2 regions of the Agromyces sp. GXQ0307 genome follow, and region 2 is predicted to be linked to the other one. Evidence: predicted binding sites of a transcription regulator. Region 2 holds the regulator's gene; the other holds the start of a gene.

What was found. Region 2 encodes LexA, which represses DNA repair genes until DNA is damaged. Its sites were predicted from a motif close to TCGAACANNTGTTCGA; they were not measured.
Positions count from the first base shown of each region.
Region 1: the regulator LexA is predicted to act here: its motif matches at 8,229-8,244, upstream of ACIQH8_RS17405 (LexA family protein).

Region 1 is NZ_JBIZVY010000006.1:18,810-29,370, forward strand. Features, by position in the region: gene ACIQH8_RS17335 (single-stranded DNA-binding protein) at 1-336, shown strand, start outside; gene ACIQH8_RS17340 (hypothetical protein) at 397-663, opposite strand; gene ACIQH8_RS17345 (helix-turn-helix domain-containing protein) at 743-1,633, shown strand; gene ACIQH8_RS17350 (hypothetical protein) at 1,692-2,060, shown strand; gene ACIQH8_RS17355 (antitoxin VbhA family protein) at 2,236-2,445, shown strand; gene ACIQH8_RS17360 (Fic/DOC family protein) at 2,442-3,233, shown strand; gene ACIQH8_RS17365 (hypothetical protein) at 3,235-3,654, opposite strand; gene ACIQH8_RS17370 (helix-turn-helix transcriptional regulator) at 3,651-3,839, opposite strand; gene nrdH (glutaredoxin-like protein NrdH) at 3,836-4,087, opposite strand; gene ACIQH8_RS17380 (hypothetical protein) at 4,359-4,721, opposite strand; gene ACIQH8_RS17385 (plasmid mobilization protein) at 4,970-5,368, shown strand; gene ACIQH8_RS17390 (relaxase/mobilization nuclease domain-containing protein) at 5,365-6,945, shown strand; gene ACIQH8_RS17395 (hypothetical protein) at 6,959-7,738, shown strand; gene ACIQH8_RS17400 (hypothetical protein) at 7,785-7,922, opposite strand; gene ACIQH8_RS17405 (LexA family protein) at 8,263-8,697, shown strand; gene ACIQH8_RS17410 (Y-family DNA polymerase) at 8,729-9,979, shown strand; gene ACIQH8_RS17415 (hypothetical protein) at 9,991-10,200, shown strand; gene ACIQH8_RS17420 (SOS response-associated peptidase) at 10,238-10,561, shown strand, end outside.
Region 2 is NZ_JBIZVY010000001.1:27,514-38,074, forward strand. Features, by position in the region: gene ACIQH8_RS00125 (ATP-dependent helicase) at 1-627, opposite strand, end outside; gene ACIQH8_RS00130 (pyridoxal phosphate-dependent decarboxylase family protein) at 691-2,115, opposite strand; gene ACIQH8_RS00135 (SseB family protein) at 2,179-2,982, opposite strand; gene priA (bifunctional 1-(5-phosphoribosyl)-5-((5-phosphoribosylamino)methylideneamino)imidazole-4-carboxamide isomerase/phosphoribosylanthranilate isomerase PriA) at 2,966-3,712, opposite strand; gene hisH (imidazole glycerol phosphate synthase subunit HisH) at 3,825-4,463, opposite strand; gene hisB (imidazoleglycerol-phosphate dehydratase HisB) at 4,460-5,074, opposite strand; gene ACIQH8_RS00155 (histidinol-phosphate transaminase) at 5,119-6,213, opposite strand; gene ACIQH8_RS00160 (Fic family protein) at 6,210-7,478, opposite strand; gene ACIQH8_RS00165 (RNA-binding S4 domain-containing protein) at 7,579-7,806, opposite strand; gene ACIQH8_RS00170 (LysM peptidoglycan-binding domain-containing protein) at 7,922-8,257, opposite strand; gene lexA (transcriptional repressor LexA) at 8,571-9,248, shown strand; gene metE (5-methyltetrahydropteroyltriglutamate--homocysteine S-methyltransferase) at 9,349-10,561, opposite strand, start outside.

The DNA.
Region 1 (10,561 bases), on a different contig from region 2:
GCCGCCGACCCCGAGGTCGTGCAGGCCGGCAGCATCAAGATCACCAAGTTCCGAGTGCTCGAGAACACGGGGGAGTACCGCCGCGGCGAGTACCTCGAGCACGACACCCCGACCGTGCACTTCGTCGAAGCGAAGTTCGAGCTCGGCGAGAACGCCGTAGCGACCCTGCACAAGGGCGACGCCGTGATCGTCGTCGGCCGAGAGCACACCAACAGCTGGGGGGAGGGCGACCAGAAGCAGTATGGCCGCGTGATCGAAGCCGACAACCTCGGCCCGAGCCTCGCACGAGCCGTCGCCCAGGTGCGACGCACCACCCCCGAGGATGACGGGCAGTGACCCGTGGGGGCCGGCCACCCGGTCGGCCCCAGCCTCGATGGCGGGAGAGTGCCCGGTCGATCAGGGTTCTGCTCGCGGCCGGCCGGGTGGCCGTCGCCGCTCTTCGATCCCTTCGAGGTCCTTCGCCGCCCACACCGCGCCGCCATTCAGCTCACCGATGGGCGCCGGCAGCCAGGTCACGCCACGTCGGCGAGTGGTGCGAAGCGTCGCAGGCGTCACGCCAAGGCGCATCGCCAGCCGGCCGACGTCATACAAGTCGGCCGGGCCGGGACCGGGGTCGACCCCGGCGACCGGCCGACCGGCCGATGAAGTATTGCGCCCGCTCATACCCGCCAGCATAACAGCCACGCACACGCGCCATTTATGGTAAACTGACACGCAGACGATTCAATTACTGGGAGGCATCATGGCAGCGATCGACCACCAGACCACGACACCGACCGGCCGATGGATGCAGTGGGTTCGTCGAGTTCTACGCCAGACATCCCAGCGCCCGCCGGCCACCGGGCGACCGGCGGCAACAAAGTTCGACTCCTACTCACGGTGGCCGGTCATCATCCTCTCGGCCGCGGCGGCCGTGTCGATCTGGGGCGGTTGGGTGGAGCTCGGCCGGATGGCCGGGTTTGGTCCGGTCAATCTCCTGCCGGGCATCACCAACCTCGAGGTGGACTTGTCCATCACGCTGCCGATCGGGATGGAGACGTACGCGGCCTGGGCAATGGGCGCATGGTTGACGAAGAAGAGCATCGATCCGGCCGCCCGCGCGTACGCGAAGTGGTCGACCTTCGTCAGCCTCGCGATCGGCATGAGCGGCCAGGTCGCGTATCACTTGCTGTCGGCCGCTGGCGTGGAGCGTGCGCCGTGGCCGGTCGTCGTGGGCGTCGCTTCGGTGTCCGTGGCCGTGCTCGGCATGGCGTCGATGCTCGCCCACCGCCTCCACGTCCCGGCCGAGCGACCGGCCACCCCCGGGTTGGTGGACCAGCCGCCGGCCGAGCCTGTCGGCCAGATCGACGTCGACGTGCTGCTCGCCGACCTCGACATGGTGCAGCCGGCCGCGGCGCCTGACTCGGAGGATCGGCCGGCCGGTCGGAAGCGTCGGCCGGTCACTGCCGACGAGCGAGCGACGATTGTACAGCTGTCCGAGAGCCTGTCCGAGCGCGAGGTCGCTCGACGCATGAAGCGCTCGCGCGACACCGTGCGGCGCGTGCTCCAAGAGGCCGGAGCGAGCGAGTCGGCCAGCGAGGCGCCGGTCGCTGCGAGAACGACCCAGACGTGGCCGGTCGGTGCGGCCGCGTAACCGAGCCTCGAGGCCGCCGCCATCGATACACGTCAGAACTGTGAGAGAGGATCAATCCATGAGTGAACAGCCGGCCGTCGTTGACGATGCAGACGAGGCTTACGAAATCATCAAGTCGATCGCGCGTCGAACCGTGACCGGCTCCATCCCCGCACCGGTCATCTACGCCCTCGTCGGGAACCTCAAGAGCGCCGGCGGCTACACGCTGGCCGAAGTACTGCGGAACATGGCGAACGGGCTGCAGGCGAGCTTGAAGACCCACGACGTCTACGACAACGGCGGCGACGCGGCAGCGAACGCCGACCAGGCGGCCGCCGAGCTCAAAGCCGCCGCGAAGCTCGCCGAGCAGATCGGCCAGCATCTCGACGCTGCACAGACTGCGATCAACCAGCAGGGCTACCGCCCGCGCGAGACCAGCGGGGACTAACCCCGTTCTCGCCTAGCGACTCTCTCCCGTCTAGGCGATCGTCTGGCGACTCTCTCCCGCCGGACTGATGCAGGGCCGGCCTTTCGGGGCCGGCCTTTTCGATTGGCCGCTTCGAGCGGCCCCCTGGGCCCTGTCAGGGCGCGCGGTACGATTGAGGGCGAGGGAGGATCCCGCGATGAGCACGAAGACCGCACCGATCACGGCCGAAGAGGTCGCGCGTCGTCTCGAGATCCTGGCCGACACCCGCCACTCGATCGAGATGGAGGGCGGCAGCGTGCCGGCCGACACCGAGGCTGTGCATCAGCGCTGGGCGCACGGCGAAATCACCCTCGAAGAGATGCGCGCCGAGATCGATCGTCTGTACCCGACGACGGCGCCGCGGTGACGTCGGACGATCGCCCCTGGGAAACCGGGGCGACCGAGGACGAGCGCTGGGAGGGGTACCTGATCCCGGGTACCCACATCCTGCGGAATCTCTCGCCGCGGCCGCTACAGAGCGTGGCTGCGCTGCGCGCGTTCGAGGACTCGCATGTTCGTAGCCGGCTGATCGAGCTGCGTATGGAGCCGATCGAGGGGAACTACGACACGGAGCACTGGCGGGCGATTCACCGACACCTGTTCCAGGACGTCTATGCGTGGGCCGGCGATCTGCGCACGGTGAACATCTCGAAGGGCAAGTTCTTCGTCGCGCCGGAGCACATCCGCGGGGCCGTCGACGACATGGCGCGCGCCCTCGCCGAAGAGAACCACCTCAAGCAGCTGTCACCGCTGCGGTTCGCTGACCGGCTCACCGACTACTACCACTACCTCAACACCGTGCATCCGGGTCGGGAGGGCAACGGGCGCACGCAGCGGGCGTTCTGGGACGAGTTGGCCCGCAACGCCGGCCACCGTATCGACTGGCGCTCGGGCATGTTCCAGGAACGCAACGACGCGGCCTCGCTCGAGGCCCGCGTGAACGACAACATTGAGCCGCTGCGCGAGATGATGCGCGAGTGCGTCGTGTCGACGCCACAGTGGGCGGCACGCCAGCAGGCGATCGCCGCGGCGCGCCTCGCGGCCGCCGACTCGACCGGGCGTGCATCAGGCGCAGGAACGCCGCAGGCGGGGGCTCAGAACCCCCACCTGACGTCGCAATACCGCGGCCCCCAGGATCCCGGCCGCGGCTACTGAATCACCGCCCGTAGCCGTGTGATCCGGCCCTGAGCTCGACGCCTGGACGCCGGGGAAGTGCGGGCGTCGCAGCTCCCGTCGATATCGGCCGCGCGCCGGGCGCCGGCGCCGAGTCTGCCATCGCCATGCGCAGCTGCTCGCTGAACCCGGCCATGCGCTCGCGCGCGGCCGCGGTCGCGGCCGCAGGTTCGGCCGGCTGCTCGGCTGCGAGGCTCGCACGAGTCTCGGCGGGCAGCTTGAAGCCGGCGGGCAGAAGCCGCTCGGCATCCTCGAGCGTGGGCAGCGCGCCGAGCTCGTCGCCGCCGAGGTCGTGGAGCTCTTCGTGGTGCTCGTCGAGGCGCTGCACGAAGTAGCTGGCTTGGTGGACGTCGTATCCGATCGTCCAGGTATCGGTGCCGAGCTCGAAGCTGTGGCGGCTCATCGGGTTCCCCTTCCATCCATCACGGCGGCGCGGAAGTACCGCACCGTGCGAGGGCCGAGCTCGACGCTCGCCGGCGCGGTGCCGGCGACTCGATCGGCCTCGAGTTCAGTGGTCGAGACTCCGAGGATGCGCGCTGCCTCGCGGGGCAGCAGAAGCAGCTCGGCCTCGAGTGTCGCGGCGCTCACGCGACCGCTTCGACGACGGCGTGCCGGGCGGCGAGCTCGTCGATCTTGTCGGGCCGGAACCCCGTCCATTCGTCGTCGCCGGTGACGACCACGGGCGCCTGCAGCTTGCCTCGCCGGCGCAGCTCGTCGAGCGCCTCCGGATCGGCGCTGAGGTCGACCACTTCGTAGTCGATCCCGTGCGCGTCGAGTGCGCGATACGTCGCGTTGCACTGCACGCACGAAGGCTTGGAGTACACCGTCACAGCCATCGTCTCTCCTTCACCAGGCCCCACCATTTCGGAGGGCATCCCATCTGATAAACGGAGTGATTCAGCGGAGCGGAGGTGTGCAACCCCCCACAGCCTCAGTCTTGGTTCTTGGTGCGGAGCACCGTCCCCAGCCACCCATCCCGCACGCTCGGGGTTGCATGCCTCCGAGCCGCTGAAAGAATGCAGTGGTCAGATGGGATGCCCGCACGACTGAGGCCCGTCGAGCAGAGTCTCGACGGGCCTCAGTCGCAAGTACAGCGCGCGTAGCGCGTCACTCTTCGGAGTGCTGCTCCATAGCCTCGGTGCCACGCTTCGCGGACGTGCGCCGACGCGAACGAGGCGCCGCCCTGCCGGGCTCGGGAACCTGCGCCTGGCGCAGCTCCTTCGCCGACCATCCGGCGCCCAGCGCCGCATTCCATGCGCGCTCGTGCTCGGCGACCGCGGAACGGGTCTTGGAACCCCACTCGGCCTCGAAGTCGGCCAATGCCCTCTTGTACTCGGCGTCGATCGCCACGGCCACGTGCGCCGCGTTCGCGACGCGCTCGACGGCCGCCACACGCTCGTCGCTCTTGGCTCGCTCGAGCTCACGAGCGATACGGATTGATTCGGAGAGGTCGGTCGTCGTGTCAGTCATAGCCCCCAGCGTAACGAGCACTTCCGACGCCGACTGGTTCGGCGTTTCGTGCGGGTGCGGCTGCGCCGCGACCCGACGTTGCCGCCTGCCGCTTGCTCCGTCCGGGGCTGAGCCTCGGACGGAGCAAGCTATAGAGTTACCGCCGGTAACTCGCTTTTGATGCTGGACTGAGGAGTCCAGCACCGGCATACTGGCGTATGACGCCCCGCAACTTGCGGGGTCGCTGCGCTAGGCCGGAAGGGGGCGACGTGACCGACGAGAACGAGCGCCGCCTGTTCGGCCGCACCCGTCGTCGCAACGCGCCGGCGGGGGAGAAGCGCGACATCGTGTACCGCGTGGGCTGCACGCTCGATGAGTCGACGCAGCTGCGCGCTCGTGCCGTGGTCAAGGGCGTCACGGTGCCTCGACTGCTGTTCGAGGCTGCGATGAACGAGCACGTCGAGACGACCACCGACCGCAAGGAAGCGATCGCCGAGCTGTTCGCCGTTCGCCGTCTCCTGGCGAACATCGCGAACAACACGAACCAGCTGGCGAAGTTCGCCAACACGGAGTCGACGTTCCCGACTGAAGCGGCAGCCGTCGTCGACGAGTACCGCGCACTCGTTCCCGAGATCCAGGCCGTCGTGCGGAGGCTCGCCGACTCATGATGCCGAACGTCACGCGAGGCGACCGCTTCGGCGGTCTGCTGACGTACCTCGCAGGTGAAGGTCGTGCCAACGAGCACACCGAACCTCACCTTGTGAACGGCGACGCGGCGACGTTCACGATGTACGGCGACGGCGAGCTCGACCGTGCAACGTCGCTCGCGATCGCCGCCGACCTCGACGAGCCGCGTACCGCGTTCGGCGTCGAAGTGAACGGCGGCCACGTCTGGCATTGCTCGCTCGCGATCAAGGCCGAGGACGGTCAGCTGAGCGACGAGCAGTGGGCTGCGATCGCTCAAGACTTCGTGGATGAGATGGGCTTCACCGCGACCAGCGGCAAAGCGGACTGCCGATGGGTCGCAGTGCGACATGGCCTCTCGAAGGCCGGCAACGATCACATCCACATCGCCGTCAACCTCGTGCGCGAGGACGGCACGAAGGCGTCGATTCACAACGACTACTCGCGTGCTCAGAAGGTGGCCGGCGAGCTCGAGAAGCGGCACGGCCTGACGGTGCTGCAGTCGCGCGGCGCCGGCATCGGAGAGCGCGGCGAGAAGCCCGCCGAGCGCGCCACGGCCGAGCGCATGGGCGCTGCCGAAGTCGCATCCGTTCGACTCGAACGCGCCGTCCGTGCGGCCGCTGGCGCGTCGCTCGACGAGGGCGAGTTCGTGCGCCGGCTCCATCAGGGCGGCTTCATCGTCCGGCCGCGTTTCGCGAACGGACGCGAGGACGTGGTGACCGGCTACAGCGTCGCGCTGCGACCCCAGCCGGGCGTCCCCATCGTCTGGTACGGCGGCGGCCGACTCGCACGTGACCTCACCCTCACGCGACTGCGCGAGGGATGGCCCGACAACGTGACGAGCTCGCAGCACGCCGTCGACGAGTGGCGCGCAACATGGCGCAACCCGATGAAGTACACGGCCCAACACCCGGGCCGCGAGACGCAGGCTCCGACGCCGGATGTGTGGCACGAGCACACGCAGCAGGTCATCGCTCTACGTGACCAGTTGCGCAGGATCCCGGTCGACGATCGCGCGACGTGGGCGATCGTTGCGAAGGAGACGAGCGCCGCGTTCGCCGCATGGTCGGAGCGCCTCGAGCCGACGCCGGGCCCGCTCGCTGATGCCTCGCGTGCACTCGCTCGAGGTGCGCAGATCCGCGCCCACCAGGTGCGGCCGCGACCGTCCGGCATGGCGTCCGCCGCCGGCGCCGCCACGCTGTTCGCGATGGCCGCGAAGGGTGGCCAGGGAACCGCCGCCGAGGCGCTGATGTTCCGGCAGATCATGAAGACCGCGCAGGCACTCCACGGCATGTACCAGGCGTCTGCCGACTCGCTCGAGGCGGCACGGATCCGTGACGCGCTCGGCGCGAAGCTCGACGCCGTGCGCGAGCGGATGCCGCAGCTGCAGGGCGCGTCGACGGGCGCACCGGTTGACGCGCGGGCGGCCGAGGCGGCGCGCATCGCACAGGCCGGTCAGACGCCCATGCGGGCGCCCGGCTCACCGGTCCGTCAGCCGCTCGATCCGCAGCGGCCGACCACCAACGTCACGCCGACCGAACGCGGCGGACACGAGAGATAGAAGGGGGGCCGTCATGAGCGACAGCGACGGCATCGAAGAGGCGTTTGAGGGCGCGCTGCGAACCTCGCTCGCGGTCGCCGGCCGACTGGGGGAGCAGCTGGCACGGATGCGTGAAGAAGCACTCCGCCGTGCCGAGGCTCGCAGCCTGCAGGAGGCCCGCGAGCTGCAGGGCAGGTTCGACGCCGAGCGCGCCGCGGCGCGTGCCGAGCTCGCGCCCGTGCACGAAGCCAGCTGGTGGGATCGTGCCGGCACGGAGAACATCGCCCGCGCCTACGAGACGGCCACCACCTGGTCGAAACACGACGACGACGCACGCCGTGCGAACGAGCGAATCCGCGAAGAGGTTCGGGCCCGCTACGGCGTCGACGTCGACCGCACTGGCGCCGACCCGGCCGCCGTGCGCGAGGCCCTGGCCCGCGTCGATGCCGACCGGAACCTTGCCGACGCCGAGCGCTCCCGCGCCGACGAAGAGCGCGCCGAAGCGGCACGTCTGCTCGAGCACGCCGATCGTGTCGACGCGGCCGCCGACCGCGACCAGGACGCCACGGCAACACCAGTCGATGCACGCGAGGGCGCCGAGGTCGAGTGGGACTCGGCCGAGCGTCGCGACGCGCACGCCGCAACGCTCGACGGCAAGGCCAACGCCGAGGCCATCAACGCCTGGCGACAGGCTGACTCCGACAACGCGAAGCACCCCCGCGAAGCGGTGCGCCGCGCCGGCGGGAAGAGCCCGAAGGCACGCAAGTCCCGGCCCGGCGGCGACCGCGAGATGCAGCGCGGCCGCGGCCGGTAGCACTGGCATCGAAGCGGTGAGGGGGTGGCGATCGCCGCCCCCTCTGTCATGTGCCGAACCAGCTGAGCAGCTCCGGCACGAAGTCGGTGACGATGAACCAGGTGATGGTCGCCGACCCTGCGATGACGCGCACGAAACGAGCGCGGAGATCGCGTCGACGTCGACGAAGCTCACGCCTGGTCATCGCCGACGAGCGTGACCTGCGGTGAAGGGAGCGCCGACGTCGACGCGGTGCATCGTCAGACATGGCCGGGCCCTCCCTTCCTTTGCTTCCCATGGGCTGTAATACGCCGCTGAAATCGGGCATGCCCATCGCAGGAAGTTCTGCGAGGGTCGGACTCGCCCGCCTACCTACAAGGGGTGGGTGCGGCGGGGCGAAGTCGCCAAAGTTCGTACGGAAGGAGAGAGGGCCAGGGCTGCCGGCTGTGCTCAAGAATGCACGGCCAGCGCGAGATCAAGTTCGCGGGCGGGGAAGGGGCGTGCCTACAATTCGAACATCAGTTCGAATGTTGGCAGGGGGTCCCATGCTCGCTGTCCTGGCGCCGGTCAGCGTCGTCGACGTGCCGCGACTGCTCGCTCACGCGGCGCCCGTCGCCGTGTCGGCGGGTTTTCCGTCGCCGGCGCAGGACTACTACGGCGGCCCGGTCGATCTGAATGAGCACCTGATCAAGGATCCGGTGAGCACGTTCATCGTGCGGGTGTCCGGAGACTCGATGATCGGCGCGGGGATCTACGACGGCGACGAGATCCTGGTCGACCGCTCGATCGACCCGCGCCCGGGACACGTTGTCGTCGCTGTCGTCGACGCCGAGCTCACACTGAAGCGCCTCGCATCCCGAGGTGGCCAATTGCGGCTTTGCTCGGAGAATCCGGACTACCCCGACATCGAGATTGCCGAGGGGTCCGAGGCGTCGATATGGGGCGTCGTTACCGCGAACATCCACCACCAGCATGTCTAGGCGAGGGCCGCGACGTATCGCGCTCGTTGACGTGAACAGCTTCTACGTCAGCTGCGAGCGGGTCTTCAACCCGCGACTCGTCGGCCTGCCCGGTGTCGTGCTCAGCAACAACGACGGATGCGTCGTCGCGAGGTCCGACGAGGCGAAGCAGCTCGGGATCGAGATGGGAACCCCGTGGTTCCAACTCGCCGCCCAGGCGCCGCACTGGGGCCTCTGGCATCGCTCGAGCAACTACGAGCTCTACGGCGACCTGTCGGCGCGCGTGATGCGGCTGCTTGCCAGGTACAGCGCATGGCAGGAGGTCTACTCGATTGACGAGAGTTTCATCGGGCTCGCAGGCGACGTCGACGAACTCACCGAGCTCGGCCGCCGGATCCGTGCCGAGGTGCGGCAGGCCATCGGCCTGCCGGTGTGCGTCGGCATCGCCTCGAGCAAGACGCTCGCCAAGGTCGCGAACAAGGGCGCGAAGAAGCACAAGCACCTCGGGGGAGTGGTGCACTGGGACGTCTACCCCGACGAGCAGAAGACGAGGATCCTCGACTCGCTCGAGGTCGACGAGCTCTGGGGCGTCGCCGGCCGCACCAAGAAGCGGCTCGCCGAGCTCGACGTGCACACCGCCCGCGAGCTCCGCGACTCCGACCCCAAGCTCATCCGCAAGAAGTTCAGCGTCGTGCTTCAGCGCACCGTCTACGAGCTGCGCGGCACACCGTGCATCCCGTTCGAGTCGGAACGGGCCGCGAAGGACCAGCTGATCTACTCGCGCATGTTCGGCCAGCCGGTTAAGACAGCCTCCGAGATGCGCCAGGCCCTCTCGATCTATGCCCAGCAGGCGAGCCGCCGGCTCCGGAAGCAGGGTTCGGTCGCGAAGCAGCTGCAGGTATTCGCCGCGACGAGCATGCACAACCCCCGCCCCTACGTGTCGCACCACCGATCGGTGCGACTGCCGGTGCCGGCAGACGACCCGATCACGCTGACCAAGGCGGCGATCGCCGCGCTCGAGCACGAGCTCGTCGACGGCGCCTGGTACGTGCGCGCCGGCATCGTGCTCATCGACCTCACCCCGAAGGCCAGTCACGCAATGCTCGACCCGTTCGTGCCCGCGTTCGAGCAGCGCAACCTCGGGCAGCTGCTCGACCAGGTGAACCGGAAGCAGGGCAAGGGCATCATCGGTGTCGGCATGGCCGGCCTGAAAGGCGGGCCAGTGTGGAAGATGCGCCGCGAGCAGTTGTCGCCCCGTTACACGACGCACTGGAACGAACTCGCGATCGCCAAAGCGGTCTAAGGTACGGCGAGATGACTGAGTATCCAGCGATGGCGACGTGGCGGCCCGGCGTGCACGTCCCGCACCAGAGAGTCGACGAAGCACTCGACCTGCTGCAGCGGTTCGACTACGACCGTGCCGCCGGGATCATCACGGCCGCCGAGTGGCCGGCTCGCGCCGAAGAGCTCGCGGCCGAGCTCGCGGCGGTGCTGCGCCACACCACCCGAGCCCCGCGCCCATAGACCGAGCGGCGTCGGCGCCGCGGGATAGCCTCGCAGCATGTGCGGTCGGTTCACACTCAATGAGAGGCCCGCGGATCTCGCGGCCGCAGTCGGGGCGCTCGAGGGTGACTTTTCCAGCTGGCGGCCGTCGTACAACATCCCGCCCACCGCGACGATCCCCGTGCTCGTGGAAGCGAAGCTCCCCGAGTCGGAGGCGTTCGGCCGCCGCCTCGAGCCGGCACGGTGGGGACTGGTGCCCGCCTGGAGCAAGGAGCTCAAGTTGAAGTTCCCGACCTTCAACGCCCGCTCCGAGGGCATCGCCGAGAAGAACACCTGGCGCGGGCCGCTCAGATCTCACCGCGCGATCGTACCGATGGACGGC
Region 2 (10,561 bases):
GATGCGCTGCACGGGCCGCGCGACGAGTTCGTCGAGCCGCTCGAGCGAGAGCGCGAGGTGCGCACCACGCTTGGTGCCCGCGAGCGCGTGGATCTCGTCGACGATGACCGTCTCGACGCCGACGAGCGTCTCGCGGGCCTGCGACGTGAGCATGAGGAACAGCGACTCGGGCGTCGTGATGAGGATGTCGGGCGGGCGCTTCACGAGAGCGCGACGATCGGTCGGCGAGGTGTCGCCCGAACGGACGCCGACCGTGACCTCGGGCACGTCGACGCCGAGCGCGGCCGCGGTGCGGGCGATGCCGACGAGCGGCGCGCGGAGGTTCCGCTCCACGTCGACGCCGAGGGCCTTGAGCGGCGAGAGGTAGAGCACGCGCGTGGCGCGAGCCGCGCCATCCGTCACCTCGCCCGTCGCCGCGTCGGCCGCCGGACCCTCGTGGTGCAGTCGGTCGATGGCCGACAGGAACGCCGCGAGCGTCTTGCCCGAGCCCGTGGGCGCCACCACGAGCGCGTGCTCGCCCGCCGCGATCGCCCGCCACGCGGCATCCTGCACGGGCGTCGGCTCGTGGAAGGACTCGGTGAACCACGCCCGCGTCGCGGGCGCGAACGAGTCGATGGCCCCGGTCATCCCCCCATTCAAGCGGATGCCGCCGACATCGACGCCGGGCGCTCGACGACGCTCGGCGACTCCTCAGCCGCCCTGCTCCCGCAGCCCGTCGAGCACGCGCGAGACCGCGTCGACCGTGCGGCGCGCCTGCGCGGCATCCGTGCCCCAGTTGCTCACCGAGAAGCGGACGACCGCGCGGTCGTGCCAGCGCGACGTCATCGCGAGCACCTCGCCGTCCGCCCAGAGCGCGGCGCTCAGCGCCTCGGTCGCCGCGTCGTCGCCGAGCGCGACGCAGACCTGGGTGAAGACGACCTCGTTCAGCACCTCGACGCCGGGCAGCTCCGCGAGCCCGTCGGCGATGATCCGGGCCGACCCTGCGAGCCGGTCGATGAGTTCGGCGACGCCCTCACGGCCGAGGTGCCGCAGCACCGCCCAGGTCGGCACGCCCCGGGCCCGACGCGACAGCTCGGCGACCTTCTCGTGCGGATCGGCGCCGACGTCCGTCGCCTGCAGGTAGCTCGCCTGCAGGCTGAGCGCGCGCCGCATCGCGGCACCGTCGCGCACGATCGCGACGCCGCAGTCGTACGGCACGCTCAGGGTCTTGTGCGCGTCGGTCGACCAGGAGTCGGCGTCGGCGAGGCCCGCCGTCAGGTGCGCGAGGCGCGGGGATGCCGCGGCCCACAGCCCGAACGCGCCGTCGACGTGCACCCACGCGCCCGCCTCGTGCGCGATCCGGCACGTCTCGGCGAACGGGTCGAACGCACCCGAGTGGATGTTGCCGGCCTGCAGCGCGACGATCGCCGGCCCCTCGCCGCGCGCGAGCTCCGCCTCGAGTGCGTCGGGCCGAATGCGCCCCTGGTCGTCGCACGCGACCACGGTCGGCGCCCCGAGGCCGAGGTAGCGCGCCGCGAGGTCCATGGTGCCGTGCCGCTCGGCGCCGGCGAGCCATCGGATGCGCGGCGCGCCGCCGAGCCCCTGCTCCTCGACGTCCCAGCCCACGCGCCGGAGCACCTCGTCGCGCGCCGCCGCGAGGCACGCGAACTGCGCGGTCGTCGCCCCGGTCGCGAAGCCCACGTCGCTCCCGGCCGGGAGGCCGAGCAGGTCGAGCAGCCAGGAGGACGCGATCTCCTCCGCGGCGACCATGCCCGGCGAGATGATCCCGAGCCCCGTGTTCTGGTCCCAGGCGGAGACGAGCCAGTCCGCCGCGAGTGCGACCGGTTGGGTGCCGCCGATGACCCAGCCGAAGAACCTCGGCGACCCGATGGCGATGAGCCCGGGCTCCGCGCCCTCGACGAGCCGGTCGATCACCGCGTCGGCGGGCTCACCGCGTTCCGGCAGCTCGCGGCCGAGCGCGTCCATGACCCCCTCGACGCCCGCCCGCGGCGGGATCGGGCGCTCGGCGACCGTCTCGAGCCAGGCTGCGGCGTGCCGGTGCGCCAGGCCGAGCAGTTCGTCGTCGAGCGGTCTGAGGTCGGGGGCGGTGTCGGCTCCCGATGGTTCGTCGGTCATCATCCACCTGGACTTCCGCGCGTCGTCGCGCAGTCCCGATCCTGCTCTCGCGCCTCGCCGGGGTCAACGGCCGAGCGAGTCGCCTTCCCCCGGCTCGCCGGCCACGAGCTTCACCGCGAGCGAGTCGACGCCCGTGGCGATCGCGTCGTCCGCGGCCCACCGCCTCGCGAGCCGCGCAGTCGTGGCATCCAGCTCGGTCCGGGTCAGGCCCGCGATCAGCCGCAGCCGCACCACCAGCTCCGGCCCCCGCAGCCGCGCGTCGGGATCGCCGGCGACGAGCTCGACGCCGAGCACCGCCAGTTCGCCACCGATCGACGCCTCGAACGCCTCCCTGACGGCACCCGATTCGACCGGCGGATGCCACGGCTGCTGCTGCGCCACGGCCCAGACCGCGGGCCGGCGGAGCACGAACTCGGTCGGCGAGCCCGGATCGAGCACGACCAACTCGGTGCCGTCGTCGGCGGCCGCCAGCGCGACCCGCACGCCGTCGCCGGGCACCGGCCGTGCGACCGGGTTCCACCGGTTCATCGCCTCGACGGACCCGAAGACGGGCAGTACGCGACGGCCATCGGGTCCCTCGACGGTCACGATCGACAGCTCTTGGCTCTTGTCGACGGCGTGGCCGTGCGCGCCGACCTCGGTGCCGCCGTCGCCGAGCTCGGCGAGGAGCGGAATCAGCAGCCGCGACGGACCGAACGCCGCGACGACGTCGGCCTGGCCGCCGTCACCGGAGCGGAAGCGCTCGAGCGCGACACCGAGCGCCTCCGGCATGCGGCCGTCATCCGCGGCGTGCGGGTTCGACTGGAAGGACCGCCCCGCCCACGGGCGACCGGCGGAGTCCGCCGCGGGGTCAGTGGGATGCGACATCCAGCGCCTCGGGCAGCGTGAACGCGCCCGCGTACAGGGCCTTGCCGATGATCGTGCCCTCGAGGCCGAGCGGAACGAGCTGGCGCAGCGCGGCGATGTCGTCGAGGCTCGAGACGCCGCCCGACGCGATGACGGGGCGGCGCGTGCGCTCCATGATCTGCCGCAGCAGGTCGACGTTCGGCCCCTGCAGGGTGCCGTCCTTCGTGACATCCGTCACGACGTACCGGGCGGCGCCGGCGTCCTCGAGGCGGTCCATGACCTGCCAGAGGTCGCCGCCGTCCTTGGTCCAGCCCCGGGCAGCGAGCGTCGTTCCCCGCACGTCGAGGCCGATGGCGATCGCCTCCCCGTACTGCGCGATGACGGAGGCCGCCCATTCCGGATTCTCGAGCGCCGCGGTGCCGAGGTTGATGCGCTTCGCGCCGATCTCGAGCGCGTTCTCGAGCGACCGGTCGTCGCGGATGCCGCCGGAGAGCTCGACGTTCACCCCGCGGACCTGTCGGATGACCTTCTTGAGGATCCCCGCGTTGGAGCCGCGCCCGAAGGCGGCGTCGAGGTCGACGAGGTGGATCCACTCGGCACCCTGGTCGGCCCAGTCGGCGGCGGCGTCGACGGGGTCGCCGTAGTTCGTCTCGGTGCCGGCCTCGCCCTGCGTCAGGCGGACCGCCTTGCCTCCCGCCACGTCGACTGCCGGAAGCAGCACCAGACGGGGGGTCTTGCTGAACTCACTCATCACTGTCCTCGAATCGGATGCCGCGGAAGCGCGGCCTCGGCACAGTCACAGCATCCTAGTCCGCACTGGAAGGCCGTGACGCATCGAAGGTCTTGCGGGGTCGTGCCCGGCGTCAGCCGAGCGAGCCGATCCAGTTCGCGAGCAGTCGGATGCCGGCATCCGACGACTTCTCCGGGTGGAACTGGGTCGCCGACAGCGGGCCGTTCTCGACGGCGGCGAGGAAGCGGCCGCCGTGCTCGGACCACGTGAGCCTCGGCTGCGGGAACGGCGGGATGACGTCGAGGTGCCACGCCTGCGCCGCGTACGAGTGGACGAAGTAGAACCGCTCGTCCTCGAGGCCGTCGAACAGCACCGAGCCCTCGTCGGGCTGCACGGTGTTCCAGCCCATGTGCGGCAGCACATCACTCGGCAACTCGGTGACGACGCCCGGCCATTCGCCGAGGCCCTCGGTGTCGACGCCGCGCTCGACGCCGTGCTCGAACATGACCTGCATCCCGACGCAGATGCCGAGGACGGGCCGGCCGCCGGCGAGCCGCCGATCGATGAGCTCGTCGCCGCGAACCGAGCGCAGCCCGTCCATGACGGCCGCGAACGCGCCGACGCCCGGCACGACGAGGCCGTCGGCTTCCATGATCGTTCGGCGGTCGGCCGTGAGTTCGACCTCGGCGCCCGCACGTTCGAGCGCCTTCACGGCCGAGTGCACGTTGCCGGAGCCGTAGTCGAGGACGGCGACGCGACGCGTGGCGGTCACAGGGCGCCCTTGGTCGACGGGATGCCGCGCACGAGCGGGTCGAGCGCCTTCGCCTGCCGGAACGCACGCGCGAAGGCCTTGAACTCGGCCTCGGCGATGTGGTGCGGGTCTCGCCCCCCGAGCACGTTCACGTGCACGGTCAGCCCGGCGTTGAACGTGATGGCCTCGAACACGTGCCGGACCATCGAGCCCGTGAAGTGCCCGCCGATCAGGTGGAACTCGAACCCGGCCGGCTCGCCTCCGTGCACGAGGTAGGGCCGCCCCGAGATGTCGACGACGGCCTGCGCGAGCGCATCGTCGAGCGGTACGAGCGCGTCGCCGTAGCGCGAGATGCCGCGCTTGTCGCCGAGCGCCTGCCGGATCGCCTGGCCGAGCACGATGCCCACGTCTTCGACGGTGTGGTGCACGTCGATCTCGATGTCGCCCTTCGCCCGGACGGTGAGGTCGGTGAGCGAGTGCTTAGCGAACGCGGTCAGCACGTGGTCGTAGAACGGCACGCTCGTTTCGATGTCGCTCGTGCCGGTGCCGTCGAGGTCGATCGACAGGTCGATGCTCGACTCGCTGGTCTCGCGCTGCACGCGCGCGGTGCGCGCGGGGCGGTCGGTGCTCATGGGGTCATCCTATTCGGGGAGGTCGGTGAGGATTCCGGGCTGGATCAGGCGTTCGACGCGGCGGATGGCGCGAACGAGGCCATGGCCTCGAGGAACGCGGTCGTCTCGGCCTCCGTGCCGGCCGTGACGCGCAGGCAACCGGGCAGGCCGATCTCGCGGATCAGGATGCCGCGCTCGAGCAGCGCCTCGAACACCGCGTGCGGGTCGTCGACGCCGCCGAAGAGCACGAAGTTCGCGCCGCTGCGGTACGGCCGGAAGCCGAGTGCGGCGAGCTCGCGCGTGATCCGCTCGCGCTGCGCGCGGATCTCGCCCACCATCGCGAGCATCTCGTCGGAGTGCGCGAGGGCGCCGAGCGCCGCCGCCTGCGTGAGGGCGGAGAGGTGATACGGGAGGCGGACGAGGCGCAGGGCGTCGATCACCGCCGGGTCGGCGGCGAGGTAGCCCACCCGGGCACCGGCGAAGGCGAAGGCCTTGCTCATGGTCCGCGACACCAGCAGCCGCGGACGACCCGCGAGGAGCGTCAGCGCGCTCGGCGTTCCGGGATCGGCGAACTCCTGGTAGGCCTCGTCGACGACGACCACGCCGCGGGCGGCGTCGGCCACCGCGGCGATCGTCTCGAGCGACAGTGGCGTGCCCGTCGGGTTGTTCGGCGAGCAGAGCAGCACGATGTCGGGATCGTGGCGCTCGATCGCGGCGACCGCGGTCTCGGGCGAGAGCTCGAAGTCGGCGTCGCGTTCCGCGGCGATCCACCCGGTGCCGGTGCCCGAGGAGAGCAGGCTGTACATGGAGTAGGTCGGACCGAAGCCGAGCGCCGTGCGGCCGGGGCCGCCGAACGCCTGCAGCACGTGCTGCAGCACTTCGTTCGAGCCGTTGGCCGCCCAGAGCTGCTCCGGGGTGAGGCCGTGCCGGAGGTACTCGGCGAGCGCGGTGCGGAGCTGCGTGAACTCGCGGTCCGGGTACCGGTTCAGGCCGATGATGGCGGCGGCGACCCGCGCGACGATGTCGTGCGCGACGTCCTCGGGGATCGGATGCGTGTTCTCGTTGACGTTGAGCGCGACCGGCACGTGCTTCTGCGGGGCACCGTACGGGGACTTGCCGCGGAGGTCGTCGCGGATGGGCAGGTCGTCGAGACTCGTCACCGATCAATGCTATCCGCGGCGACATCCGTGTTTCGGCGGTCACCGGCGACGCGGTTGCTGCGCTCGGTCAGGCTGATCAGCGCCAGGTGCCGGTCGGCCGTCCAGCAGATCAGCTTCCCCTTCTGGTTCTTCGTGCGACCGAGGATTCCCGCACCGGCGAGCTGGGTGAGCGCGCGATGGGCGGCGGCCGTCGACACCTCGTGCCGGGCAGCCACCGTCTCAATGGTCAGGACCGGCTCGGCGGCCAGCGCGCTCAGGATCTTCAGCACCACGGCATCGCTTCGCGGAATCGCGGGCGTGATGCCCTGGTCGGCGCGGAAGCGGGCCAGGTTCTCGCGCACCTCATCGTCGAGCGCTGCGATGTCGGCAGCGAGCCTGACCGCGTTGCCCGCGGCCAGCTCTGCGGCCTCTGCGAAGCTGATGACCCACTCGTCCAGGCGCGATGGGATCTCCCGGTACGCGCTGAGCCCTGCGATGTAGCGATCCGTGTCGCCGGCGAACACCGTGCTGATGGGGATGAGCGTGTTCCGGAGTGCGTCGGCGCGACGAAGCACGGTGTGGATCAAGGCCCTGCCCGTGCGCCCGTTGCCGTCGACGAACGGGTGGATCGTCTCGAACTGCGCGTGCGCGATCGCCGCGCGCACGACGGGGTTCCCCGAGGTCGCCGTGACGAAGCCCGCGAGGTCGTCGACGAGTCGGCGCACCTCGGTCTCGGGCGGCGGAACGAAGTCCGCGCGGAGCGGACTCCATCCCGGGCCGCCGACCCAGTTCTGCTCCGTCCGAAGGCCGGGCTCGAGCCTGGGCTCGATGAGGTGCTGCAATCGCTCGATATCCGCCGTCGTGACGTCGGGGGCGAGCTCCCGGTCGCCCAGTTCGGCGATCGCCTCTTCTGTCGCGCGCACGTTCGCGACCACGTCGAGCGCCACGCGTGTGCTGAGTCCGCTGCCTGCGCCATAGTCGAGAAGCTCGGCGATGGCGAGCTTCTTCGGGCTGATGCTGTTCCCCTCGATCCACGACGAGGAGATGCTCTCGGAACGGATCAGCAGATGGTTCAGGTACCCGCCTCGGTCGCCGATGCGCTCATCGGCGCGAGCGAGCACGGCCAGCGCATCCTCCGCGGCCTGCTGCGCATCACGGCTGATCGCCGGCAGCTCCGTGCCGAGCTCATCAGGGACGTACGCCCGGTACCGGCCCGGAGCGCGGTCCTTCCGGCAGAGGTGCGCGGTGTCCTCCGGGTTCCAGAGCAGATCGACGTAGTGAGCCATGAGGTGTCTCCTGACGTGGATCGCAGAAACCGTATATTTACTTTATCGCACCTAACGTAAATCTGAGTTGCACGGTGTCACCTTCCGCGCGGAGAACCCATCACGGGCAGACCCGAACGGTTCTTCCATCGAAGCTGACCACGTCGCCGAGCTGCAGCTGCCGACCGCGTCGGCGATCGATTTCACCGTTCACGGCCACATGGCCGTTGAGGATCGCCTCCTTCACGTCACCGCCGGAGTCGAGGAGCCCTGCGAACTTCATGAACTGCCCGAGGCGGATGACGTCCCCACCGATCGGGACGTCGTCGATCGGAGCCGGTTTCGTCATCCCCGAATGCTAGTCCGCCGCCAGTCGGTCACGCTGGGCGACGCGGACGACACCGCAGCGCTCGGCGAATCGGCACCGCCGCCTCCAGGGAGGTCGCCCGCTTGCAGGGCCCTACTCAGCCCGCGGGGAGCACGAGCCGCTGGCCCGGCTGGACCACGGCGTCGTCGAGGCCGTTGAGGCGCATGATCTCGTAGATCACGTCGCGCGGATCGGCCGACGGGGCGATCGACTCGGCGATGGCCCACAGCGTGTCGCCGGCGCCGACCTCGATCGTCTCGAACGCGACCGCGGCTCGCCCGTCGTCGATGCCGGCGACGGCGCCGCCCGATGAGAGCACCCCGATGAGCACGCCGACAGCGAGGGGAAGCGCGGCGATGCCGGTGAGGACGATGCGACCCCGTCTCGTGAGCCTGAGGCGCGTGCGCGCCGTCGACGAATCGAACGCGGGCATCGTCTGCGCCGCAATCGCGGGCCCCATCACCACTGCACTCATTCCGCACCTCCCGAGGCTCCAGCCCCGCATCCGGCCCTCGGCCGGGAGGGCCGGATGCGAAGCTGTGTTCCGAATATATCTTCGAACTTTCGGCGCTGCAAGAACCCGATGGTGGGATTTCGGGCCCGATATCCGCGACACACTCGAACGGATGTTTGTCGCGCAAGCGCGAGGCGGATACAGTTTCGAATGTCCGACGACAGTCGAACACCGACCACCGACATCCGGGCCGACGCGGTCCCGACGAGAGGCGAGGCACGTGAGCATCGACATCGACCAGGCACGCGGCGCGAGCGGCCGGTCGCGTCGGCGCAAGACGCTGAGCCCGAAGCAGCTCGCGATCCTCGAGGCGATCCGTGCTTCGGTCGCCGATCGCGGCTACCCGCCGAGCATGCGCGAGATCGGCGACGCTGTCGGCCTCTCCTCGCTCTCGAGCGTCACCCACCAGCTCAACCAGCTCGAGCTCGCCGGCTACCTGCGACGCGACCCGAACCGCCCCCGCGCGCTCGAGATCCTCATCGACCTTCCGGGCACCGAGAACCGCTCGCCCTCGGCCGAGCCGGCACCGGTGGGCGACGCTGCCATGGTGCCGATGGTCGGGCGCATCGCGGCGGGCGTGCCGATCACCGCCGAGCAGCAGGTCGAAGAGGTCTTCCCGCTCCCCCGCCAGCTCGTCGGCAAGGGCGAGCTGTTCATCCTCAAGGTCGTCGGCGACTCCATGATCGACGCGGCCATCTGCGACGGCGACTGGGTCGTCGTCCGCTCGCAGAAGACGGCCGAGAACGGCGAGATCGTCGCTGCGATGCTCGACGGCGAGGCGACGGTCAAGGTCTTCCGCCAGCGCGACGGACACACCTGGCTGCTCCCCCGCAACTCGGCGTTCGAGCCGATCCTCGGCGACGAGTCCGAGGTGCTCGGCAAGGTCGTCGCGGTGCTCCGCACCGTCTGACGGACGGCCCGGCGCTCAGCGCCCCGCGGCGACCGAAGCCGCAGACGACGAGGGCGGATGCCGCGGGCTCACCCCGCGGCATCCGCCCTCGTTCTTCGCATCAGGCGGTCGCGACCGCGACCCCCTCGCGCACCGAGCGCGTCGCCTCGACGATGTTCGCGAGCGAGGCGACCGTCTCGTCGTAGCCGCGGGTCTTCAGGCCGCAGTCGGGGTTCACCCAGAGCCGGCCGGCGGGCACGCCGTCGACCGCGCGCTCGAGGAGCGAGCGCACCTCCTCGACGCTGGGCACGCGCGGCGAGTGGATGTCGTAGACGCCCGGGCCGACGCCGTGGTCGAAGCCGCTCGCGGCGAGGTCGCCGACGACCTCCATGCGGCTGCGCGCCGCCTCGATCGAGGTCACGTCGGCGTCGAGTTCGCGGATGGCGTCGATGACGACTCCGAACTCCGAGTAGCAGAGGTGCGTGTGCACCTGCGTGGCCGGTGCGGCCCCGCCCGTGGCGAGGCGGAACGATCCGACCGACCACTCGAGGTACGCCGGCTGGTCGGCGCGCTTCAACGGCAGCAGCTCCCGGAGGGCCGGCTCGTCGACCTGGATGATGCGGATGCCCGCAGCCTCGAGGTCGCCGATCTCGTCGCGGAGCGCGAGCGCGACCTGCCGCGCGGTGTCGCCGAGCGGCTGGTCGTCGCGCACGAACGACCACGCGAGGATCGTGACGGGCCCGGTGAGCATGCCCTTCACGGGCTTCTCCGAGAGCGACTGGGCGTATTCCGACCACTCGACCGTCATCGGCGCGGGCCGCGACACGTCGCCCCAGAGGATCGACGGACGCGTGCAGCGCGAGCCGTACGACTGCACCCAGCCGTGCTGCGTGACCGCGAACCCGTCGAGCAGCTCGGCGAAGTACTGCACCATGTCGTTTCGCTCGGGCTCGCCGTGCACGAGCACGTCGAGGCCGAGGTCCTCCTGCAGGCGGATGACGCGACCGATCTCCTCGCGCATGAGCTCGCGGTACGCGGCATCCGTCAGCTCGCCCTTCACGAGGCGTGCGCGAGCGCGCCGGATGTCCGCGGTCTGCGGGAACGAGCCGATCGTCGTCGTCGGCAGCGCGGGCAGTGCGAGGTCCTCCTGCGCGGCGACCCGGTCGTCGTAGGCGGCGCGCGCGAACGCGCTCGCGTCGAGCGCGGCGAGGCGGTCGCGCACCGCGGGCACGCGCACGCCGGGCGCCGCCTCACGGTCGGCGAGGGCCGCGGATGCCGCGTCGAGCTCGGTCGCGATCGCGTCGCGCCCGTCGGCGAGGCCGCGCGCGAGCGTC